3 regions of the Mangrovibacter phragmitis genome follow, and region 2 is predicted to be linked to each of the others. Evidence: predicted binding sites of a transcription regulator. Region 2 holds the regulator's gene; each other region holds the start of a gene.

Region 1 (3,541 bases), 450 kb from region 2:
CCGGCAACGGAGCGTTATACCCTCACCATCAGCCAGCAAACTCCGCCAACAGCCGAGCAGGCAGAAAAACTACCGTTACATATCCCGTTTGATATCGAACTGTATGACAACGAAGGCAAAGTGATCCCGCTGCAATACCAGGGTCATCCGATTCATCATGTACTGAATGTGACCCAGGAAAAGCAGACATTCGTATTTGATAATGTCTGGTTCCAGCCTGTTCCTTCTTTGTTGCGCGAATTCTCTGCACCGGTAAAACTGGAATATAAATGGAGCGACCAGCAACTGACCTTCCTGATGCGCCATGCCCGCAATGATTTCTCGCGCTGGGATGCTGCTCAAAGCTTGCTGTCTACTTATATTAAACTCAACGTGGCGCGCCAGCAGGCCGCGCAGCCGCTGTCACTGCCATTGCATGTGGTGGATGCTTTCCGGGCAGTTTTACTTGATGAATCCATTGACCCGGCTCTGGCGGCTGAAATTCTGACACTGCCTTCGCAAAATGAAATTGCCGAACTGTTCCCGGTCATTGACCCCGGCGCCATCGCGGCGGTGCATGAGGCATTAACCCGTGCACTGGCGGTGGAACTGGCTGATGAGTGCCTGGCTGTGTATCACGCGATGAAAGTTGATACTTACCGTATCAATCATAGTGATATTGGCAAACGTGCCTTGCGTAATACGTGCCTGCATTTCCTGGCGTTCGGCGATCCTGACTTTGCCGATAAGCTGGTGAGCGCACAGTATCACCAGGCCGATAATATGACCGATGCGTTGGCGGCATTGTCTGCCGCAGTCAGTGCGCAACTGCCTTGCCATGCATCACTCATGGCTGAGTATGATGAAAAATGGCACCAGGATGGCCTGGTCATGGATAAATGGTTCATTCTGCAGGCGACCAGCCCGGCAGATAACGTGCTGGAAAAAGTCCGTGGGTTATTGCGCCACCGCTCGTTCAGCATGAGTAACCCGAACCGTATCCGTTCGTTGATTGGTGCATTCACCAGCGCAAACCCAGCGGCTTTCCATGCAGCTGATGGCAGTGGCTATGCGTTCCTGACAGAAATGCTTACGGAACTGAACAGCCGCAACCCACAAGTTGCTTCACGCCTGATTGAGCCGTTGATTCGCCTGAAACGCTATGATGCGTCTCGCCAGGCATTGATGCGTCAGGCACTCGAAACACTGAAAGGGCTGGATAACCTTTCAGGCGATCTATTCGAGAAAATCACTAAAGCACTCGGGTGATTAACCGAACAGGCCTGTCGTAAGGCGGGCCTGTTTGGTCACAAGAGGCCCCGGGCGAGTGAAACGTTTGCTTGTCCGGCTATTTTTTGTTGCAAGTCAATTCCCTTTCCTGTGCAGATGAATAATAATACTGCCCCGGTTTGCACACCGGGAATCCAGGAGAGTTCATGTACTACCCCTTCGTTCGAAAAGCCCTGTTTCAGCTCGACCCTGAGCGCGCGCACGAATTTACCTTCCAGCAATTACGCCGGGTAACAGGTACACCGCTGGAGTGGCTGGTTCGTCAGTCTGTCCCGGTAAAACCCGTGACCTGCATGGGGCTGACATTTAAAAACCCACTTGGTCTGGCTGCCGGGCTGGATAAGAATGGCGAATGCATTGACGCACTGGGCGCAATGGGGTTCGGCGCAATTGAAATTGGTACAGTTACACCGCGAGCACAACCGGGAAACGACAAACCACGCCTTTTCCGCCTGGTCACTGCAGAAGGTTTAATCAACCGCATGGGTTTCAATAACCTGGGGGTTGATAACCTTGTCGAAAATGTCAAAAAGGCGCATTTCGATGGCGTACTTGGGATCAATATTGGCAAAAATAAAGACACCCCGGTTGAGAATGGCAAAGATGACTACCTGATCTGTATGGATAAGATTTATCCTTATGCCGGGTATATCGCGGTCAATATCTCATCACCTAACACGCCAGGTTTGCGATCATTGCAATACGGTGAAGCTCTTGATGATCTGTTGTCTGCGATAAAAAATAAACAGCAACAATTAGCCGATATTCATCATAAATATGTGCCTGTGGCTGTGAAGATCGCCCCGGATCTTTCCGAAGAAGAATTGATCCAGGTTGCAGACAGTTTACTACGCCATAATATCGATGGCGTCATTGCCACCAATACCACACTGAGCCGTGAATTAGTGCAGGGCATGCCGAATTGTGATGAAACCGGTGGGTTGAGTGGCCGTCCGTTACAACTAAAAAGCACTGAAATAATCCGTAGCCTGTCTGCCGAGCTAAAAGGTCAGATACCTATTATCGGTGTCGGCGGGATTGATTCTGTCATTGCTGCCCGCGAGAAAATGGCCGCAGGCGCGTCTTTGATTCAAATATATTCCGGGTTTATTTTTAAAGGCCCGCATCTGATTAAAGATATCGTTACTCATATTTGATATCAGCCAATTAAGACAACCAGGGCTTTATTTTTAGCTCTGGTTGTTTTATATTCCTTTTTTGTTGCTTATTTGTGCTTTATGGTCTTTCCTCTAAGTGGTGATATTTAATCGAAGGACCAGTAAGCGATTCCCTTAAATAATCCGGGCGGCAGGTAGTAGTTGTGTCATCTAATCTGCAAAGATTGGTAAAGTTAAACGCCAGCTGCCTGAAGTATGAAGAGGGATTTTTGATTTCGATGTATAAGAAATTGTCTAAGAAATCGTATAAAAGATTGTGTTAATAATTGTGTGAATAACGGGGTCGATAAATGAATATAAAACCCAATGATGCCTGGCAATGGTATTACGATGAAGACCATGACCGCATGATGCTCGACCTGGCGAATGGTATGGTTTTCCGCTCCCGTTTTCCACGCAAAATGTTGACGCCTGATGCCTTTGAAACCAATGGTTTTTGTGTCGATGATGCAGCACTCTGGTTTTCATTTGAAGAAAGTTGCCGTTGCTTTGATTTAAGCGCAGAACAACAGGCTGAACTGGTGCTCAATGCATTAGTTGCAATCCGTTACCTTAAACCTCAAATGCCAAAAAGCTGGCACTTTGTCGCTCATGCCGAAGAGTGGCAGCCTGCATTAGCCTCTCCCGCCAGTGTCTGGCTTAGTGATGACCAGCAATGTGTGCGCCTGCTGGTCGTCGAACCCGGTGAAAACGCAGCATTATGCCTGTTGGCACAACCCGTATTGACCCTGGCAGGGCGGACTATGCAATTAGGGGATGCCATTAAAATAATGAATGACCGCTTACGGCCATTCACTGATGAGAACCCACAACGCCTTGATCAGGCGGTTTGATTTTCAGCCACTTTTATATCCCCGCAGGGCACACAGCTACAGGCAAGAATCGTGTCACCGCTGATGGCGCTTTTTTTCAACGGGGTGACTTGCCCTTCCACCAATCGTACCCGGCAGCATCCGCAAACCCCTGCACGGCATGAATAAGGTATCTTTATTCCCTGTTGCTCCAGTTGCTCCAGCAATATTTGCTGGTTATCGCCACGGAATACGGTGCCTTGCCAGTCAATACTCACCCCCGCCTCCTGTGCCGTCACTTCA
Region 2 (3,541 bases):
TTTGTGAAACGCTAAAATTTGCTTATTCCTTTCAAAATTTTTGCAGGCAGGTTATGTGGTCAGAATATGCACTTGAAGTGGTGGATGCCGTCGCTCGCAATGGCAGTTTTAGCGGCGCTGCCCAGGAGTTACACCGTGTACCTTCGGCAATCAGTTATACAGTGCGACAACTGGAATCCTGGCTGTCGGTCGAACTGTTTGAACGCCGCCATAAAGATGTAGAACTGACTGCCGCTGGCCGGTGTTTTTTACAGGAAGGTCGCAGTGTTATCAAAAAAATGCATGAAACACGCCTGCAGTGCCAGCAGATAGCGAATGGCTGGCGTGGTTCACTGGCTATTGCGGTCGACACCATTGTCCGTCCGGCAAGAACCCGTCAGTTGGTGCAGGATTTTTATCATCAATTCCAGGATGTGGAGTTGCATGTACGGCCGGAAGTGTTCAATGGTGTGTGGGATGCGCTGGCAGATGGGCGGGTCGAACTGGCGATTGGCGCGACACAGGCTGTGCCTGTCGGTGGGCGGTACGGCTTTCGTGATATGGGGAGCATGGCATGGCGTTGTGTGGTCGCTGCATCGCACCCGCTTGCGCAGATGACAGGTTTTATTGGCGATGACGTACTTCGCCAGTGGCCATCTCTGGTTCTGGAAGATACCTCGCGTGAACTGCCTAAAAGGATAACCTGGCAACTCAGTAATCAGCGTCGGATAGTGGTACCCGACTGGCAGTGTGGTTTTGCCTGCCTGAGTGAGGGCATCGGTATCGGCATGGTGCCGGCGCACATGGCACAGCCATTTATTGAACGCGGTGAATGGGTGAGTCTGCGGCTTGAAAATCCTTACCCCGATTCTGCCTGTTGCCTGACATGGCGGCAAAGTGATGCCTCGCCAGCTTTACAGTGGGTGCTGGATTATCTGGGAGATAGCGGCACTCTGAACAGTGAGTGGTTGCGGGAGCCGGGTCAACTCCCGCAGGATGATTAACGGCGATAATCCATGAACGGGCCATCAGCAACAGAACGACGTTCAATAAGGCGGGGATGAACCTCAATAGTCTGGGACTCTTCGCGCTTATTGATAATTCTGTCGAGCAGCATATTAAAAGCCGTCTCGCCGAGAGAATCTTTGGGCTGGTGAACCGTGGTCAGTGCCGGGGTAAAGTAACGCGCGTTGCGCACGTTATCGTAACCAATAATCGAGATATCCTGCGGCACACGCAGCCCCATTTCATCGGCAGCACAGATAGCCCCCATCGCCATTATATCTCCGCCACAAAACACAGCTGTTGGGCGTTGCGGACAGGTAAGGATTTGCTGCATAGCGTTGTAGCCAGACTCGGGTTCGAAATCGCCGTGAACAACCCATGACTCAGGGACATTGATACCGGCTTCGCTCATTGCTTTCATGAAGCCGGAAAGCCGTCCTGAGCCGGTGTTGCGTTCCAGTTGACCTGATATCACGCCAATTTCCCGGTGTCCACGCTCAATTAAATACCGGCCAGCCATGTAACCGCCTTCGAAGGCGTTATCAATGACAGAGTCGGTAAAATCTGCCCGTGCTTCACCCCAGTCCATAACCACCATCGGAATATGGCGGTACTCTTCCAGCATAGACAGCAGTTCCTGGGGATATTCTGAACACATAACCAGCAGGCCATCAACGCGCTTTTGCGCCATCATTGACAGGTAGGCTCGCTGCTTTTCAAAATTATTGTGCGCATTGCCGAGAATCAGTGTGTAGCCTTTGGCAAAACAGCTGTTCTCAACCGCTTCAATAATTTCAGCAAAATAGGGGGCCTCACTGCTCGTGGAAAGCAGACCAATAGATTTTGTGTGGTTCACTTTCAGGCTGCGTGCTACCGCGCTGGGTGAATAGTGCAGTTCTTTAATTGCTGCCCACACCGCATTACGGGTGTCTTCCGCAACAAAACGCGTTTTGTTAATAACGTGTGATACGGTTGTAGTGGAAACGTTTGCGCGTTTCGCGACGTCTTTTATAGTTGCCATTTGATGTCACTCCAGACCATACCCTAAACTCCTGAAATATAATTGGTTAAACGTTTGCCTGGGCTTATCCCTGTAAGCAACGAATTGGGTTGCCAGCATGCCGGGATTGCGACATAAAACGAAAAGGAGGGGATAGTGGCCGGTACGTAATAAGTCAGCGTGCGATTTTGTCTTATATTGAGTAAAAGTGGAAGTGCTAAAGCACATATCAAACTAAATCTTTAAGGATTTTACGGCCAAACTGTGTAAAAATGATCTACACCCACTTTTTACAGGGAATAAGGAATTAATCATGCCAACTGAATTGAGATATTCACTGACTACGACTGTTATTACCTTAGGTCTGATTGTTGCAACGGCGCTGATTGCCATCCTGCATTAAGGCCTGTACTGTTTTTACACAGTTATCGTTGCCCAGGCGGTGGCGTTGTTAGTTTTGTGCCTTACTGACAACTAATACACTATCGCCTGGCTGTTGCGTTTTTCTCCCTTTCTGCCCCGATACTACCTGCAGCACTGATTCTTTACCGTTTAGCAAAACTCTATTATCACTATTGCCACTTTTCAAAACGAAGTGTGACTGACATCATGTTTTCATCTTTTTTGTCTGTGCCTGCGTTGCTTTGCGCTGGCTAAAAATTGAGGTAGTGATGAAAGTCAATTTTCCATTACTCGCTCTCGCAGTAGGCGCTTTTGGGATTGGTACCACTGAGTTTTCACCTATGGGGCTGTTACCTGTTATTGCCGAAGGTGTGCATGTTTCGATTCCCGCAGCCGGGATGCTGATTAGCGCCTATGCCGTTGGGGTAATGATTGGCGCCCCTTTGATGACACTGTTGTTGTCGCGTTATTCACGGCGAAATGCCCTGGTTTTTCTGATGAGTATTTTTACTTTGGGTAATGTGCTCTCTGCTGTGGCTCCGGATTATGGCATGTTGATGTTTGCCCGTGTGATAACCAGCCTGAACCATGGGGCATTTTTTGGCCTGGGGGCTGTGGTGGCTGCCAGTGTTGTCCCCGCGAATAAACAGGCCAGTGCTGTCGCAACGATGTTTATGGGGCTGACGATTGCCAATATCGGTGGGGTGCCGGCGGCAACCTGGCTTGGACAGTATATTGGCTGGCGTATGGCTTTCCTGGGGATTGGTGCGCTGGGGCTGGTAGCCATGTTCAGTTTGTTTATGACAATTCCGGCTGGCATTCAGGGCCACAAGCCTGATGTGGCGAAGGAACTGAAGGTTCTTGTCCGACCTCAGGTACTGGCAGCACTGCTCACAACTGTCCTGGGTGCTGGCGCGATGTTCACGCTGTACACCTACATTGCTCCCGTACTTGAAACTATTACAGGCGCAACACCCGGGTTTGTCACGGCCATGCTGGTGCTTGTCGGTGTTGGCTTTTCTATTGGGAATTATTGGAGTGGGCGGTTAGCGGATAAATCAGTGACAGGCACGCTGATTGGTTTCCTGGTGCTACTGATTACCAGTATGGCACTGGTGCCCTGGGTGGGTAAAAGCTATGCCGGTGCCGCGTTGA
Region 3 (3,541 bases), 2.6 Mb from region 2:
CCCGTTAGAAAATCAACAAGAATTAGAAATGCCCGCTTGTCAGTAGCCTCGTTGCGGATGCACTGGAGTATTAAACGCGTTAAGAGTAACTGTATGGGCTCCAGAGCCATTGCAGAGGAGAAGGTGAATCGGGGCCGTTAAGGTCACTTGCTATGGCATATATGCAGTATGAAGGAGAAAGGGCCGCTACCCGAAGGTCGCAGCCCTTAGTGCTAATCACAAAACTAATCAGGCACTCAGCCAGCCCAGTTTGATAACAAACAGGATGGACATGATAATCAGTGCCGCATTCACTTCTTTAGTGCGGCCGCTCAGCAGTTTTACTACTGTCCAGGTGATAAACCCGAAAGCAATACCGTTAGCGATGGAATAAGTCAGCGGCATGGTCAGTGCGGTTACGGTAACCGGTGCAGCAGTGGTGACATCTTTCCAGTCAATCTCTGCCAGTCCTGAAGTCATCAACACAGCAACGAACAGTAATGCCGGTGCAGTTGCATAAACCGGTACGCTGCCAGCCAGTGGTGAGAAGAACAGGCTCAGCAGGAACAGAATTGCAACCACAATTGCTGTCAGACCCGTGCGGCCACCGGCGCTCACGCCTGCGGCAGATTCCACATAACTGGTGGTGGTGGAAGTACCCAGCAGTGAACCAAACAGTGCTGCAGCGCTGTCGGCAACCAGTGCACGGCCCATTTTCGGCAGGTTACCGTCTTCATCGGCAAGACCGGCGCGTTTGGTTACACCCAGCAGTGTGCCGGTGTTATCGAATACATCGACAAACAGGAAGGCAAAAATAACGCTTACCAGGCCCACATTAAATGCACCGGCAATATCCAGTTGCAGGAAGGTTGGGGCGAGTGATGGCGGAGCAGAGAATACGCCACCGAACGGTGTCAGGCCAATCCCCATAGACAGGAAGGTAACAATCAGAATACCTATCAGTACTGCGCCTGTTACACGGCGGGCTTCCAGTACCACAATGATGATAAAGCCTAACAGTGCCAGCAACGGACCTGGTTTGGTCAGGTCGCCCAGGCCAACCAGCGTTGCCGGGTTATCAACCACAATCCCGGCACCTTCCAGCGCGATCAACGCCAGGAACAAACCAATGCCTGCGGCAATCCCGGAACGTAGTGGTAACGGAATACTGTTGATAATCCATTCACGGATTTTGAATATCGACAGCGCAAAGAAAATACAGGCAGAAAGAAATACCGCACCCAGCGCAATATGCCAGGTGTAGCCCATGTGTAATACCACGGTGTAAGTAAAGAAGGCATTCAGCCCCATACCCGGTGCCAGCGCAATGGGGTAGTTGGCGATAAGGCCCATCAGCACACAGCCAATTGCCGCAGCCAGGCAGGTGGCAACAAACACCGCACCTTTATCCATGCCGGTGGCACCAAGGATGCTGGGGTTAACAAACAGAATATAGGCCATTGCCAGGAAGGTAGTGATACCCGCGATAACTTCGGTGCGAACCGTTGTATTGTGCGCTTTTAGCTTGAATAGTTTTTCTAACATCATCATCTCTCGTGATGGGGAGACGTCACTGACGTGCGTTCTCTTGCCAATAATGGGTTGCATGCGCGTTATTGTTTCGGGAAAAGGCTGACAGCTGCATGCTCGGCTATCAATCCGGCGATTTTTCGCCAGCGCCTTGTATACCAACTCCTTTCCCTGAATTCACATAGCAATTGCTATGCCATGCCTGGACGCAATCGTTTACCTTCTTCGTTGCATCACTGGCTAAGACTATTCCGAACCAGAATGAGGCGTGATTATGGTGCATTGCACCATGTGTGCGCAATCGTTTTCCCACATGAAAACAGCATGGCTGGTTCTGGTTATGCGGGTTTATTTAGTGAACGGTACAAAAGACAAGGCGTTGAAGGAATGTTGAAGGAATAAGGCAGGTTTCTGTGTATGTTTTTCCGTGCAGCAGGTTACAGCGTACCAATAAAAAAGGCCCCGTAGAGGGCCTTTTCACGTTGGAAGATTATATATTAATCATCCAGGAAGCTGCGCAAGACTTCCGAGCGGCTTGGATGGCGCAGTTTACGCAGTGCTTTCGCTTCAATCTGACGAATACGTTCACGGGTTACGTCAAACTGTTTACCCACTTCTTCCAGAGTATGGTCAGTATTCATATCAATACCAAAGCGCATACGCAGAACTTTTGCTTCACGGGCTGTCAGGCCGGCGAGAACATCGTGGGTGGCGGCACGCAGGCTTTCCGTTGTGGCGGAATCCAGCGGCAGCTCGAGGGTGGTATCCTCGATGAAATCACCCAGATGCGAATCTTCATCATCACCAATTGGTGTTTCCATGGAGATAGGCTCTTTGGCGATTTTCAGTACCTTACGGATTTTATCTTCTGGCATCAGCATGCGCTCAGCCAGTTCTTCCGGAGTGGGTTCACGGCCCATTTCTTGCAGCATCTGGCGTGAAATACGGTTGAGTTTGTTGATGGTCTCAATCATATGTACCGGAATACGGATGGTACGCGCCTGGTCAGCGATAGAACGCGTGATAGCCTGACGAATCCACCAGGTGGCATAAGTTGAGAACTTGTAACCACGGCGGTATTCGAACTTATCCACTGCTTTCATCAGGCCGATGTTACCTTCCTGAATCAGGTCGAGGAACTGCAGACCACGGTTGGTGTATTTCTTGGCGATAGAAATAACCAGACGCAGGTTTGCTTCAACCATTTCTTTTTTGGCGCGACGAGCTTTCGCTTCACCAATCGACATACGACGGTTGATGTCTTTAACCTGCTCAATGGTCAGGCCGGTTTCTTCTTCAATCTGACGCAGTTTTTGCAGGCAACGCTGAACGTCTTCTGTTACTTCGTTCAGTTTTTCAGACCAGGGTTTGTTCATCGCGATAGCCGCGTTGAACCAGGTTTCGCTGGTTTCGTTACCGGTAAACAGTGTGATGAAGTTTTTCTTCGGCATTTTGCATTGTTCAACACACAGTTTCATGATCAGACGTTCCTGGGTACGAACACGGTCCATCATGGCACGCATGTTGTTTACCAGGTAATCAAACTGTTTTGGCACCAGGCGGAACTGTTTGAATACTTCAGACAGTTTCAGGATTTCTTCCTGTGCAGCTGCGTGGCTACGGCCTTTCAGTTTGATAGTGTCACGAGTAACAATGTATTGTTCACGCAGTTCAGTAAATTTCTCGCGCGCCAGTTCCGGGTCGATGCTGTTATCGTCGTCGCTGTCGTCGTCGTCTTCATCTTCGTCGTCGTCATCGTCCATATCTTCCTGGGACAATTCAGAACCAACGTGAGTGGCAGTCGGGGCAAGATCTTCTTCTGCGTTCGGGTCAACAAAGCCCGTAATCAGGTCTGACAGACGAGCTTCTTCTGCTTCAACACGATCATACTGTTCTAACAGATAGGTGATAGCTTCCGGGTATTCGGCAACAGAGCACTGTACCTGGTTGATCCCATCTTCAATGCGCTTGGCGATGTCGATTTCGCCTTCGCGGGTCAGCAGTTCAACGGTACCCATTTCACGCATGTACA

What was found. Region 2 encodes PurR, which represses purine synthesis genes. Its sites were predicted from a motif close to CANGCAAACGTTTGCNTG; they were not measured.
Region 1: the regulator PurR is predicted to act here: its motif matches at 1,305-1,322, upstream of pyrD (quinone-dependent dihydroorotate dehydrogenase).
Region 3: the regulator PurR is predicted to act here: its motif matches at 1,715-1,732, upstream of MPHASIOC01_RS17745 (NCS2 family permease).

The regions. Positions count from the first base shown of each region.
Region 1 is NZ_CP134782.1:674,277-677,817, forward strand. It holds gene pepN (aminopeptidase N) at 1-1,248, shown strand, start outside; gene pyrD (quinone-dependent dihydroorotate dehydrogenase) at 1,416-2,426, shown strand; gene MPHASIOC01_RS03090 (cell division protein ZapC) at 2,738-3,280, shown strand; gene MPHASIOC01_RS03095 (YcbX family protein) at 3,268-3,541, opposite strand, start outside.
Region 2 is NZ_CP134782.1:1,126,534-1,130,074, forward strand. It holds gene punR (DNA-binding transcriptional activator PunR) at 54-983, shown strand; gene purR (HTH-type transcriptional repressor PurR) at 980-2,005, opposite strand; gene MPHASIOC01_RS05415 (YnhF family membrane protein) at 2,298-2,387, shown strand; gene MPHASIOC01_RS05420 (MFS transporter) at 2,656-3,541, shown strand, end outside.
Region 3 is NZ_CP134782.1:3,677,849-3,681,389, reverse strand. It holds gene MPHASIOC01_RS17745 (NCS2 family permease) at 229-1,527, opposite strand; gene rpoD (RNA polymerase sigma factor RpoD) at 2,007-3,541, opposite strand, start outside.